Regions from separate parts of the Streptomyces sp. NPDC005408 genome, predicted to be linked through region 1. Evidence: riboswitches for the same ligand, from Rfam matches in the RefSeq annotation. Region 1 holds a riboswitch; each other region holds the start of a gene.

Region 1 (4,204 bases):
CCCACCGCGGCGCGGCGGGCCCTGACTTCATGGAGCGCGAGCAGGAGCTGCTGCACCACCTGTGGCAGCGCAAGGAGGTCGCGGGTCCGGCGCTGACCTATGCGGCGCGGGCTACGGGCCAGGCATGGGCACCGCCGCCCCACCGCGACTACGGCGGCTACAACCCGTACCGCTCCTAGGGCTGTTGTTCGGATCTTGCCGGGCTCGCGTGCCCTGGCACGCACTCCCCCGTAGCCCTTCGGGCACGGGAGGTGCCCCCACGCTGCGTTGTCGTCAGTCGCCGACGCTCCGCGTCGGCTCTCCCCCTGCCTTCGGCGGGGGGACCCCCATCCTCCGCCTTGCGATCGCACGCATCGCAGTGACATCAGCCGCTCCGCGGCGGGCCGCTCACTGATCCGGCCTGATCGACCGGACAGGACCTAGACCCCTACGCGGACGCCGCCGTCAGCACGGCCAGCTCGTCGTCCGTCAGCTCCAGCTCCGCGACCGCCGTCAGTGCCGGCAGCTGCTCGACCGTACGGGCCGAGGCGATGGGCGCCGCGACGGTCGGCTGCGCGGCCAGCCAGGCAAGAGCCACGGTCGCGATCTCGGCGCCGCGCGCCCCCGCCACCTGGTCGAGCGCTGCGAGGACCTTCACGCCCCGCTCCGTCTCCAGGTGCTTGCCCGCGCCCTGGGCCCGGGCGCTGTCGACCGTGGCACCGGGCCGGTACTTGCCGGTGAGGAAGCCGGACGCGAGCGCGAAGTAGGGGACGGCCGCGAGCCCGCCGCGAGCGGCGGTGTCCCGCAGATCGCCCTCGTAGGTGTCGCGGGACACGAGGTTGTAGTGCGGCTGGAGTGCGACATAGCGGGCAAGCCCCTCGCGCTCCGAGAAGTCCAGGGACGCCTGAAGCCGCTCGGCGGTGACGTTGGAGGCGGCGATGGCGCGGACCTTGCCCTCCTTCACCAGCTGGTCGAGGGCGGTGATGATCTCTTCGACGGGGACGCCCGGGTCGTCGAAGTGCGTGTAGTACAGGTCGATGTAGTCGGTACCGAGCCGCTTCAGCGACTCCTCGGCCGCAGCCTTGACCGTGGCACCGGAGAGGCCCTTGTACTGGGGGTGGGCGCCGACCTTGGTCGCCACGACGACGTCGGAACGGTTGCCGCGCGCGGCGATCCACTTGCCGATGATCGTCTCGGACTCGCCGCCCTCGTTGCCCGGAACCCAGGCGGAGTAGCTGTCGGCGGTGTCGACGAAGTTCCCGCCGGCGGCGGCATAGGCGTCGAGCACGGCAAAGGACTGCGCCTGGTCGGCGGTCCAGCCGAAGACGTTGCCGCCGAGGGCGAGCGGGAAGACGGCGAGATCGGACGAGCCGAGGGTACGGAGAGAAGTCATGCGTTGATCAACACGCTTACCGGTACGGCCTATTCCGCGCCGTACCGGTAACGCTTCCGCGTCAGACGCGTCAGAGGGGCCAGACCTCAGACCGTCAGGCCCTTGCCCCGCAGCCAGGCCATCGGGTCGATCCCGGTTCCGTCCGGCGTGTGGACCTCGAGGTGCAGATGCGGGCCCGTCACATTGCCCGTCGCGCCGACGCGGCCGATCGTCTCGCCCGTCGACACCTTCTGCCCGGCGCTGACCGAGATCGAGGACTGGTGGGCGTACCAGAGCTCCGTGCCGTCATCGAGTTCGATGACCGTGCGGTAGCCGTAAGAACCGGACCAGCCCGCCGACTTGACGGTGCCGCTGTGGATGGCCTTGAGGGGCGTTCCCGTCGGGGCCGCGAAGTCCAGGCCGGTGTGGTAGCCGGAGGACCACATCGAACCGGCCTCGCCGAAGGTCGAGGTGATCGTGTACGAGGAGGTCGGCAGGGCGTAACTCGCGGCGAGCTTGGCGAGGCGCTCGGCCTCCGCCTTCGCCGCCGCGGCCTTCTCGGCAGCGAGCTTCGCCGCCTCGGCCTTGGTCTCCGCCGCCGTCTGCTGCGTCTTCGCCTCCGCCGCGGCCTTCTCGGCGGCGACCTTCTCCGCGGCTGCCTTCGCCTCGGCGTCCGCCTCGGACTGCTGCTGGTCGGCCTGCTGGAGGATACGGGCGCGCAGCGCCTCACCGGCCGAGCCCTGCGCCTCGGGCCGGGAGCCGGTGTCCGCCGCGAGGGTCGACGAGGTGAGCGGAGCGGTGTTGCCCGCGTCCGCGTCCGAGGAGTCGTCGGAGATGAGGGAGCCCACGCCCGGCAGGGACTTGGCGTCGGGCAGGTTGTCCGCGATCGAGTCGGGGAGGGATATGGAGACCGGCGGCTTGCTTTGCGCGGTGGCCATGCCGCCCGCGCCGACCGCGGCGATCACGCCGACCCCGAGCACCGTGGAGCTGCGGGCGAGTCCGCCGCGCTGCTTCATGACACGGTGCCGGCCGCGCACCGGACGGACGGAGTCCTCGGTGGGGTTCCATTCCTCCCATGCCCGCTCTGTCTTCACTTCGACGCCGAAGAAATCAGTTTCGAAGGGTGCTTCAGGGGCAGGTTTATTGGACGCCACGGAGGCGTACTCCTTTCCTTCCTTCTCGCCTACCGGGTTAGCTGACGGGTTCGGAGCAGGAAGGTCTCCTACGAGCGCTTCCGCCGCGGAAAAGAACGGCAAAAGGTGCCCGATTCACCCCAATTGGTGGTTCCCCGGTTCCCTTGCGGGATTCGGCGCGTGCGCACGGTGCCGTCTCTTGCGACGGCTGGGACGACCGCGCTGCGTTATCGAACGTTAATAGACACCAGCGCCGGATTCCAAGCTGTTCCGACTGATCATTAACGACGTTGACACAGACGTACCCGGACACAAGCGCCCGGACTCGGGCGACTTGACCGCCCCTCAGGCAACACCCCTCACCTGACGTTGCCTCAGATGTTATGCGGAGGGATGCCTCTCGATTACATAGGGTGCCCATCTACCGTCTGGCCCATGGTCGTACACATCAGCCAGAGCGTGGCGGACCGCTATCGCGAGTTCTCCGCCGAGCAAGCACACGGTCAGTCTCCCGTGTATGAGAAGCTCACCGCCGAAATCGCCGAAGACCCGGACATCTGCGCCCTCATCGCCTCACTCCCGCCCGGCAACAAGCAGCAGCCGAATCTGCTCCTCGCCGCGGTACGCCACCTCGGCGGGCCGTACGAGACATGGCCCGCCTTCCGCGACTGGCTGCCCGCGCACAGGGACGCCGTCCGCGATGTGATGCTCGCGCGCTTCACCCAGACCAACGAGCCCGCCCGCTGCGCGACGCTGCTTCCGCTCCTGGCCGCGCTCCCCCAGCCTCTCGCCCTGATCGAGGTCGGCACCTCGGCTGGGCTCTGTCTGCATCCCGACCGCTACGCCTACCGCTACGACGACGGCCCACGGCTCGGCGAGTCCGTCGTCACCTTCGACTGCCGTACGTACGGATCCGCGCCCCCGGACCTGCCGCTGCCCGGCCGGCTGCCCGAGATCGCCTGGCGCGCGGGCATCGACCTCAACCCGCTCGACATCACCGACCCCGAGGACGTCCGCTGGCTCCAGTCCCTGATCTGGCCGGGCCGCGGCGACCGGCCGCGACAGCAGCTCGGCGCCATCGAAGCCGTACGGGACGCTCCCCGCCCCCGGATCGTCCGCGGCGATCTGGTCGAGGAACTCGCGCCGCTCGCCGCCGAAGCCCCAGACGGCGCGACGCTCGTCGTCCTGCACACCGCCGTGCTCACGTACCTCCCGCTCGCCCGGCGCGAGGAGTTCGCACGAATCGTCCGCGGCCTGCCCGGCCACTGGATCTCCAACGAGCACCACACGGTGCTGCCCTGGCTCGATGCCCCGAGGCCGCCCGACGAGCACCTGCTCACGCTCGCCCTTGACGAGCGGGCCGTCGCGTTCACGGCACCGCACGGCCAGGGCCTTCACTGGCTGGGCTGAGCGCGCCTGACCACCGGAACGGTCCTGCGGCGCTTCGGCTGCCCCTCCGCGGGGCGGCTGACCGCCAGCAGCGCCATGTCGTCCGTGGCGCCGCCGCCCGTATGCCGTCGTACGTCGGCGACCAGCGCGTCCAGCAGCTCCTCGGGCCCGGGAAAGAGCCGCCCGGCCAGCCGCTCGCCGGGGTCGTAGAAGACGCCGTTCGCATCGCGCGCCTCGGACAGCCCGTCCGTGTAGAGAAGCAGTGTGGCCCCAGGAGGCAGGGGGTGGGTGTCCGCGCGGTCCGGCCACATCCCCAGATCGCCCATGCCCA
Region 2 (4,204 bases), on a different contig from region 1:
ACTGGATGTCGTCGCGGCGCACTTCGAGCGTGCCGCGGGGCGGCAGCGGCGGCCACGGCTGGTCGGGGTCGGCGGGCACCTCGATGCCGAGGACCTGGGCGGCGCGCAGCGCGACCCGGGTGTGGCCCTCGGGCGACAGATGGAGCCGGTCGGCGTCCCAGGCCCGCCTGTCCTGGACGGACTTGAGCGACCACAGATCGAGTACGGGACAGTCGTAGCGGTCGGCGATGGCCCGTACATGCGCGGTGTACGTGGCGATCTTGCCGCGCAGATGGCGCAGCACCGGCACGTCGCGGGTGTCGAAACCGGTCGTCACCATGACCTTCCCGACGACGCCTGTGAGGTCGGCGACCGCGCGCTCGAAACGCTCGGCCACGTTGTCCGGGTCGGTGCCCGGCCGGATGATGTCATTGCCGCCCGCGCAGAACGTCACCAGATCCGGGGCGAGTTCCTTCGCCCTGGGCACCTGTTCCTCGACGATCTGGTCGAGGAGACGCCCTCGCACGGCGAGATTGGCGTACCTGAAGGTGTGCTCCGGCATCCGGTCGTCGAGCAGGACCGCGAACCGGTCCGCCCAGCCGACGTACATCCCGTCCGGGCCGGGGTCTCCGACGCCTTCGGTGAAACTGTCACCGATCGCCGCGTACGACCCGAATCTGCCGCTGTTCTCTGTTCTCGAATCGTCTGCCACGAGAGCTAATCCTCCCCTTACGGATGTGACCTACGCGACCGTAAGGAGGGGTTGACGAGGGGTGATCTTTGCCACCGGTCAAGATTCGTCCAAGGCGGAATACGCCGAATCCCCCGCGCCGCGGGCTGCGGCACGAGGGGACGAGGTGTCGGACAGGCGTCAGATGGTGACGCCGTGCTGGCGCAGGTACGCCAGCGGGTCGATGTCCGAGCCGTAGCTCGGGCTGGTGCGGATCTCGAAGTGCAGGTGCGGGCCCGTGGAGTTGCCGGTGGTGCCGGAGAGGCCGATCTGCTGGCCGCCGCTCACGCTCTGGCCGGCGGAGACGGCCAGGGAGGAGAGGTGGGCGTACTGCGAGTAGGTGCCGTCGCTGTGCTGGATGACGACCTCGTTGCCGTACGCGCCGCCCCACCCGGCGGAGACGACGGTGCCCGGGCCGACGGCCTTGACCGTGGTGCCGGAGGACGCCGCGAAGTCGACACCGGTGTGGTAGCCGCTGGCCCACATCGAACCGGCGAGGTGGTACGGGGTGATGACCGTCGCGCTGTCGAGCGGGGTGGTGAAGCCGGAGGCGCTGGTCTGCGGGGCGCTCGCCTGCTGGGCGCTCTTCACCGAGCCGGAGTCGGAAGAGGCCTTGGACGCGGTCTTGGAGGAGGACCGGTCCCGCTTCTCCTCGCGGTGCTGCGACTTCTCGGGAGCCTTCGCCTTCGGCTTCGCGCCGAGGGTGAGCTTGAGGCCCGGGTGGATCAGCGAGGGGTTCTCACCGACCTGCTCGCGGTTGTCCTCGTACAGCTTCTTCCAGCCGCCGCGGACATCGTGCTCGTCGGCGATCTTGGAGAGATAGTCGCCCGCGACGACGGAGTACGTGGTGGGGGCGGCGGCCGGCTTGTGCGGGGCCTTGTACGCGGCCGGGGCGGCGGCCGCGGTCGCTGCCGTGTGCGACGAGGTCGCCGGGGCGATCGTGCCCGCGGCGTGGGCCCCGGTGGCGCCCATCAGCGGGATCGCGATGGCGGCGCCACCCGTGCCCGCGGCGACAAAGCCGCGCGTGATCGGGCTGGTCTTGGGACGACGGTGCTTACCCTTTGCGGGCATGGCGCATTCCTCTCCGGCGCCGGCGAGGTGAGCTGTCGGGTTCGGGCTGGAGATGCCCGGCCGCGCTGTTGCGCGACTTAACCCCGAGCCGTTCCGGAAGTCCGGAATCGGCGTACTTACCTGGGTCCCCCGCTCCTGCCACGCGTGGGTGGGTTCGAATTCCGGGCGGCGGCAGGATTAGGCGGTCCGTCCGGATTGCCGTGAACGTAAACGAGCCGAGCCGAATGGAACAAGCCACCGCAATTACGGATCACGAGCTGGCGTGATATCGCCGGAGAATTCCCGTTACGCTCCGTGGATCAATGATCTTCCCAGCCCCGCCGGACAACGGAATTCGGATCCGCCACACCGCCACACACCGTCACGAATATGATCCTGCTCACGGGTCGTGTCCCATCTCCATTGCAGACGGGGCACGATATGCCGAATCGTCCAATTCGGACAGAAGCATCATTCAATCACTATCGCCCTAACAGGCGCACTTACCTACCAGAACTGTCATTACCGAGGAATTGAGGGGCCTAGTTGTCCCTTTTCGTCCGCATCGTCCCGACCTTCTCGGCCGCGCCGACGATGCGCGCCGCCGCGGCTACGCCTGCCCCAGCCGCCTGGAGCTGCTCTCCCCGTACGCGGCGTCGCGCGACCGGTTGAGACTGCCGAGCGGACGGAAGGCATCGGTGGTCCGCCAGGGCGTGAAGGCGAGCTGCTCGATCCGGCGGGCCGTCCCCCTCGCCTGCTCGGAGTCGATGTCCTGGCCGGGGATGGTCAGTTCGGCGACCGGCACCGCGGGCGCCGTCTCCTCGTCCCACGCGTGGGACGCGTCCTCGACCGGTGTGGAGCGCTCGTCCACGAACCGCTGGAGGCAGAGCTCGAAGGCGATGTCGCCGTCGCGCAGCCGCCCGGCAAGCTCGGCGTGCAGATACTCCGGGTTCTTCCGGTCGGCCGGGACCTTGCCGCGGTCGGCTGCACCCGGCCCCGGCCGCAGCTGGTATTGCACGGGCCCGGCGCCGCCCCAGAGCACCGGCCCCTGCCCCCAGTACCGTTCCGTGGCCAGGCTGGTCACCCTGCGCCCCACCGCCCCCCGCAGCGTGCGCCGCATCCGGTTGGCCGTGCTCCAGCCGACCTCGCGCGGCAGCTTCACCAGGAGGCGCCAGGCGAACCGAAGCGGATGGGCCGCGCCGGCCATCACGGAGGCGAAGCCCACGAACTCCCGGGCGTTCGCCGCGTGCGAGGCGGGGAGGTTGAGCATGAGCAGATCGTGCCGCTCGTCCTCCGTGACCACGATCCGCACGGCGATCCCGCGCAGATCCCGTGCGGCGTCAGCCTGCGGGATGCCGGACGCGTTGGACATCCGCACCACTGCGCGGTAGGCGGCGCCGGGCTGGGCGTACCCCTCCCTCAGCTCCCGGGGCAGCTCGCCATAAAAACGCAGCCGCGCGTTGTCGACGGCGAGCGGGGCCTTGGCGTGGAAAGCGCGCACGGGCCGATTCAGTTTTCCACTGCGCTGATTCTCCGCCTGGACGCGCAGGATCTTCCGGGCCAGTTCCTCGAAGACCAGACGTTCGGCCTCGGCGCTGCCGCCTTCGTAACTCTCGTATTTCTCATGCTGCCTGGGATCGGACATCGTCCGTTCCTCCCAACCGTGGCAGGGGCTGCGACGCTACTCGGCGCTCCCGCCCACGGATACGCGATAATCGGGCCTGTTCTTCGATCAACTCCCGCTATTGACAAAGAAATCCGAAAAGGGCCGCGCCGCTGGCGGCCGGGGTGCGGCAGCGCGGGCCGGGGCCATGCACCCCGCCTGCCGTGTGCCGCACTGCCCCAGCCGCCCCACGCGCGCGAAGCGTTCATGGCCGGGTCCGGCCGGCGGCCAGGCTCTCAGCGCCGCCGCAGCCGGATCACCGTGGCGTCCATGTCGCCCTTGAGCCCGGTGTGCAGCCCGTGGTGCAGCAGTACGGAACCGCGGTGCACGGCACCGGTGTCCAGGCACTCGTAGACAGCCGTCGGATCGATACCGCGCAGCCTGAGCCGCGGCGGCTGTTCGCCGTAGTGCTGCGCCTGCAGCCAGGCGAGGACGACGGTCTCGTCGCCGCGTACGTACTGCACCGCGCTGAGCCCGCCTTCGGGCGCGCGCAGCCGGTGCAGCTCGCCGTGCTGCACCAGCGGCCTGATCTTCTTGTACAGCTCCACCCAGCGGCGCGCCTCGGCGAGCTCCTCGTCGGTCCACTCGGTGAGGTCTCCGCCGACCCCGAGCACCCCGGCCATCGCGCTGACGAAGCGGAAACGGAGCGTGCTGATACGGCCGTTGAGCTGGACATTGGGGCTGTCGGTGACCCAGGCCGCCATGACCCGCGCGGGATGCAGCTGGGTGAAACCCTGCTGGATGGCGAGCCGGTCCAGCGGGTCGGTGTTGTCGGAGGTCCA
Region 3 (4,204 bases), on a different contig from region 1:
CCCGCTCCAGATACTCGTCAGGGTCGGAGGTCAGCGCGAGCTGCAGCCCCGGGTCGATGCCGCCGGCGCGGTACTGGGCGGTGGCGATCGAACCGAGTGCGTTGCGCGAGGTGTTGAGCCGCTCGGTCCTGCGGGCGGCCTCGTCGCGCAGCTCGTCCAGCGACCTGCGGGCGCTCGTGGTCTGCTGCTTGGCGCCGTTGTACTTCTCGGTGGCGGCCTCGGCCTCCTCGTACAGCTTGTCGACCTTGGCCTTGATCTGTGCGGGGGTGAGGACGGGTTCGGCGTGCCCGGTGCCGTCGAATGCGGTGGCGGTCGCGGCGCCTGCGAGCGCGATGGTGGCGGCGGTCCGCGCCGCGGGCCCGGTGAGCGGATGCTGCTTCGGTTTCCGGTGCGCTGCCACGAGGGCGTCCACGTCCTTCCGTCTTTCCTGCGGTCCGAGGCCGGTCCGACGGCGGTCCGCACAGGGGGAGCGGTCCGCCGCCGGATCTCTCGGCGGTGGTGTCCGACGGCCGCCCGGGAGCCCGGCGGCGGTGGGGAGTCGGTCACCTGAGGGAGGACGGTAAACCTGGAGGTCACGGGAAAGAGGCGTAAGGACCGATAGTGCCCAAAAGTGGACAGTTGGGATCGGTTTCTGAGAGCAGACGTGATGGCATCGGCCCAACCGCGGTACCGCTGTGACCGATGCGGCGAATGAGGCACACCAGCCCAAAGGGCGGTGGTATGGGGAGGGTTAGGCTCCGCCTCATGGACGTACTCATCAATGTCTTCGTCGCCCTGCACATCATCGGCATCGCGTCGCTGCTCGGCGGCTTCCTGACCCAGATGAAGGCGATGAGCGCGGGAGCGGCGCGCTTCAGCCCGGCGATGCTGCACGGGGCGCTGACCATGCTGATCACGGGCGTGGTGCTGGTGGGCCTGAACCAGGCGGACGACCAGCCGGTCAACAACCTGAAGATCAGCATCAAGCTGGCGATCCTGGTGGTGATCCTGGGGGTGGTCTACGTCAAGCGTGACGAGGAGAAGGCCGAGAAGGCGCTGTTCGGGGCGGTGGGCGGACTGACCGTCGCGAACATCTTCATCGCGACGCTGTGGACGTAGTCTCTGCCGGGGGTCCGCTGTGGACGTGATGCCTCGGACATGAGAACGCCCGGGCGCGCTTCGGAGGCCCGGGCGTTCGGCTGTCGGCGGCGTTACGCGGGGCGCACGCTGCCGTAGATCGGCATGTAGTAGATCGACTCCTCGCGGACGTTCGCACCGGGCTTCGGCGCGTGGATCATCTTGCCGTCACCGATGTAGATGCCGACGTGGCTGATGTCGTCGTAGAAGAAGACCAGGTCACCCGGGAGCAGATCCTTGGTCTCGACCCGCGTGCCCACCTTCACCTGGTCCCAGGTGGTGCGCGGCAGGTCCACGCCGGCCGCCTTCCAGGCGGCCTGGGTCAGTCCCGAGCAGTCGTACGAACTCGGGCCGGTCGCTCCCCAGACGTACGGCTTGCCCGTCTGGGCGCGGGCGAAGGCGAGGACCTTGTCGGCCTTGGCCGCGTAGGTGCCGTCGGCCGTGCCGGTGCCGGTGCCCGTACCGGTTCCGGTTCCCGTGCCCTTGTCGGCCTCCTGCTGCCGGCGCGCCGCCTCCGCCTTGGCGCGGGCCTCCGCCTCCGCCTTGGCCTTCGCCTCGGCCTTGCGGCGGGCCTCTTCCTGCTTCTGGCGCTCGATCGCGGCGAGCCGCGCCTTCTCCTCGGCGGTCAGCTTCGACAGCAGCGAGCGCGCCTCGGCGAGCTTCGTCTGGACCACCTGCTTGCTGGTGCGCAGGGCCTTCTGCGAGAGCGTGAGCGAATCGAGCTTCTCCGTCGCCTGCGCGCGCTGCTTGGCGGCCGCGGCCCGCTGGGTCTCGTAGTCGTCGATCACGGTGCGCTGACGGTCGGTCATCCGGTCCATCAGCTGCGTCTGGTCGAAGTACGCCTGGGGGCTGTCCGCGAAGATCAGCGCGGCGGTCGGGGTGACCGCGCCCGTTCGGTACTGCGCGGCCGCGTAGTTGCCGAGCGCCCTGCGGGACTCGTTCAGCTTCTCCGTGCGCTTGGCGGCGTCGTCGAGGAGCTCGTCGACCTCACGACGCTTCTCGTCGGTGGACTCCTTGACCTTGTTGTACTTCTCGGTCGCGGTGCCGGCCTGCCGGTAGAGGTCGTCGACCTTCTTCTGCACCTCTTCGATGGAGGGCTTCGGTTCGGTGGGCGCGGCGTTGGCGCTCTGCGTCGACAGCAGGGTGACGCCGGCGATGGCCGCCGTCGTGAGCCCGACGGCGGGCGAGGTCTTCGCGGTACGGCTGCGTTCTTTGCGATGCGAGGCCAAGGCCGGCATCTCCTTCTTCCGTGGACCGCCTACCGGGTTAGCTGTCGGGTTCGGGCGGAACGGAAGATCGCCCTACGGACCGAATGGAGCACGGTCCGATTCACCCCGGTTGTGCATAGTGGGTCCCCGGTTCCGAACTTCCTTGCGGAAAGCCCGAATTCGGCGCGAGCTGCCCGATGTGGCGTGGATCGCCAGGGGGGTACGGGCCGCCTGATCGAGCACGCTAGCCAACTCGTGTGGCTGCTGTGAAGGTTGATGTTCGAAATGCCCGATACATTTTCGTGACCTTACTCATCGACGGATCTGTGTGTTCCGGATGATGACCCGACGACATGGCCCGATCACGCAGGGTTGCCAGGAGGTGCTGCCAGGTTACGGAGGGTGGTGGCCGAATGCGGCGGCAAGCTGTCAGTGCGGCGGCCTAGACTCGTAGAGCGATGAGCAGCCTCTTTGACGACAGCTTCCTGGCGGACCTCCAGCCCAGCTCGGAGCACCCTCCGCCACCGCCCGAGGACTCGGCCCAGGAGGAGATCCCGGACGATCTCTTCCAGGGCGCGTTCGACGTGCCTCCGGCCCGCGATCCGTACCACCGCGACGGCGCGCCGCGCACGGTCGTGGACCCCGCCGCCCTGCTGGAAGGGCTGAACGATGAGCAGCGCGCGGCCGTCGTGCACACCGGCTCGCCGCTGCTCATCGTCGCCGGGGCCGGGTCCGGCAAGACCCGGGTGCTGACGCACCGGATCGCGCATCTGCTGGGGTCCCGCAGCGTCCACCCCGGCCAGATACTGGCGATCACGTTCACCAACAAGGCCGCCGGCGAGATGAAGGAGCGCGTCGAGCAGCTCGTCGGGCCGCGCGCCAACGCCATGTGGGTGTCCACCTTCCACAGCGCGTGCGTGCGCATCCTGCGCCGCGAGTCCAAGAGGCTCGGCTTCACCTCGTCGTTCTCGATCTACGACGCGGCGGACTCGAAGCGGCTGATGGCGCTGGTCTGCCGGGATCTCGATCTCGACCCCAAGAAGTTCCCGCCGAAGTCCTTCAGCGCGAAGATCTCGAATCTGAAGAACGAGCTGATCGACGAGGAGACCTTCGCCGACCAGGCCGCCGACGGCTTCGAGAAGACGCTCGCCGAGGCGTACCGCATGTACCAGGCCAGGCTTCGCGAGGCCAATGCCCTGGACTTCGACGACATCATCATGACGACGGTGCATCTGCTCCAGGCGTTCCCGGACGTCGCCGAGCACTACCAGCGCCGCTTCCGCCACGTCCTGGTGGACGAGTACCAGGACACCAACCACGCTCAGTACACACTCGTACGCGAGCTGGTGGGTACGGGGTACGAGGACCTGCCGCCGGCCGAGCTCTGCGTCGTCGGCGACGCCGACCAGTCGATCTACGCCTTCCGCGGCGCGACCATCCGCAACATCCTCCAGTTCGAGGAGGACTACCCGGACGCGACGACGATCCTGCTCGAGCAGAACTACCGCTCGACGCAGACGATCCTCTCCGCAGCCAACGCGGTCATCGAGCGGAACGAAAGCCGCCGACCCAAGAACCTGTGGACCAACGCGGGCGCGGGCGCGCAGATCACCGGCTATGTCGCCGACACCGAGCACGACGAGGCGCAGTTCGTCGCCGACGAGATCGACCGGCTGACGGACGCGGGCGACGCGAAGGCGGGCGACGTCGCCATCTTCTACCGTACGAACGCCCAGTCCCGTGTCTTCGAAGAGATCTTCATCCGCGTCGGACTGCCGTACAAGGTCGTCGGCGGAGTGCGCTTCTACGAGCGCAAGGAGGTCCGCGATGTGCTGGCGTATCTGCGGGTGCTCGCCAATCCGGAAGACAATGTGCCGCTG

The links. Region 1 has a riboswitch for cyclic di-AMP ahead of ABZS64_RS18715 (M23 family metallopeptidase). Riboswitches for the same ligand answer to the same signal wherever they lie in the genome.
Region 2: another riboswitch for cyclic di-AMP. It lies ahead of ABZS64_RS38775 (LysM peptidoglycan-binding domain-containing M23 family metallopeptidase); the one in region 1 lies ahead of ABZS64_RS18715 (M23 family metallopeptidase).
Region 3: another riboswitch for cyclic di-AMP. It lies ahead of ABZS64_RS05925 (NlpC/P60 family protein); the one in region 1 lies ahead of ABZS64_RS18715 (M23 family metallopeptidase).

The regions. Positions count from the first base shown of each region.
Region 1 covers NZ_JBEXEX010000017.1:147,183-151,386, reverse strand. The annotation lists gene ABZS64_RS18725 (PrsW family intramembrane metalloprotease) at 1-179, shown strand, start outside; gene ABZS64_RS18720 (aldo/keto reductase) at 428-1,372, opposite strand; gene ABZS64_RS18715 (M23 family metallopeptidase) at 1,459-2,505, opposite strand; cyclic di-AMP (ydaO/yuaA leader) riboswitch at 2,517-2,673, opposite strand; gene ABZS64_RS18710 (DUF2332 domain-containing protein) at 2,920-3,894, shown strand; gene ABZS64_RS18705 (PP2C family protein-serine/threonine phosphatase) at 3,879-4,204, opposite strand, start outside.
Region 2 covers NZ_JBEXEX010000109.1:2,736-6,939, reverse strand. The annotation lists gene ABZS64_RS38780 (SGNH/GDSL hydrolase family protein) at 1-691, opposite strand, end outside; gene ABZS64_RS38775 (LysM peptidoglycan-binding domain-containing M23 family metallopeptidase) at 851-1,780, opposite strand; cyclic di-AMP (ydaO/yuaA leader) riboswitch at 1,785-1,941, opposite strand; gene ABZS64_RS38770 (hypothetical protein) at 2,370-3,404, opposite strand; gene ABZS64_RS38765 (alpha-galactosidase) at 3,659-4,204, opposite strand, start outside.
Region 3 covers NZ_JBEXEX010000004.1:119,599-123,802, reverse strand. The annotation lists gene ABZS64_RS05935 (NlpC/P60 family protein) at 1-400, opposite strand, end outside; gene ABZS64_RS05930 (hypothetical protein) at 745-1,098, shown strand; gene ABZS64_RS05925 (NlpC/P60 family protein) at 1,191-2,354, opposite strand; cyclic di-AMP (ydaO/yuaA leader) riboswitch at 2,357-2,520, opposite strand; gene pcrA (DNA helicase PcrA) at 2,783-4,204, shown strand, end outside.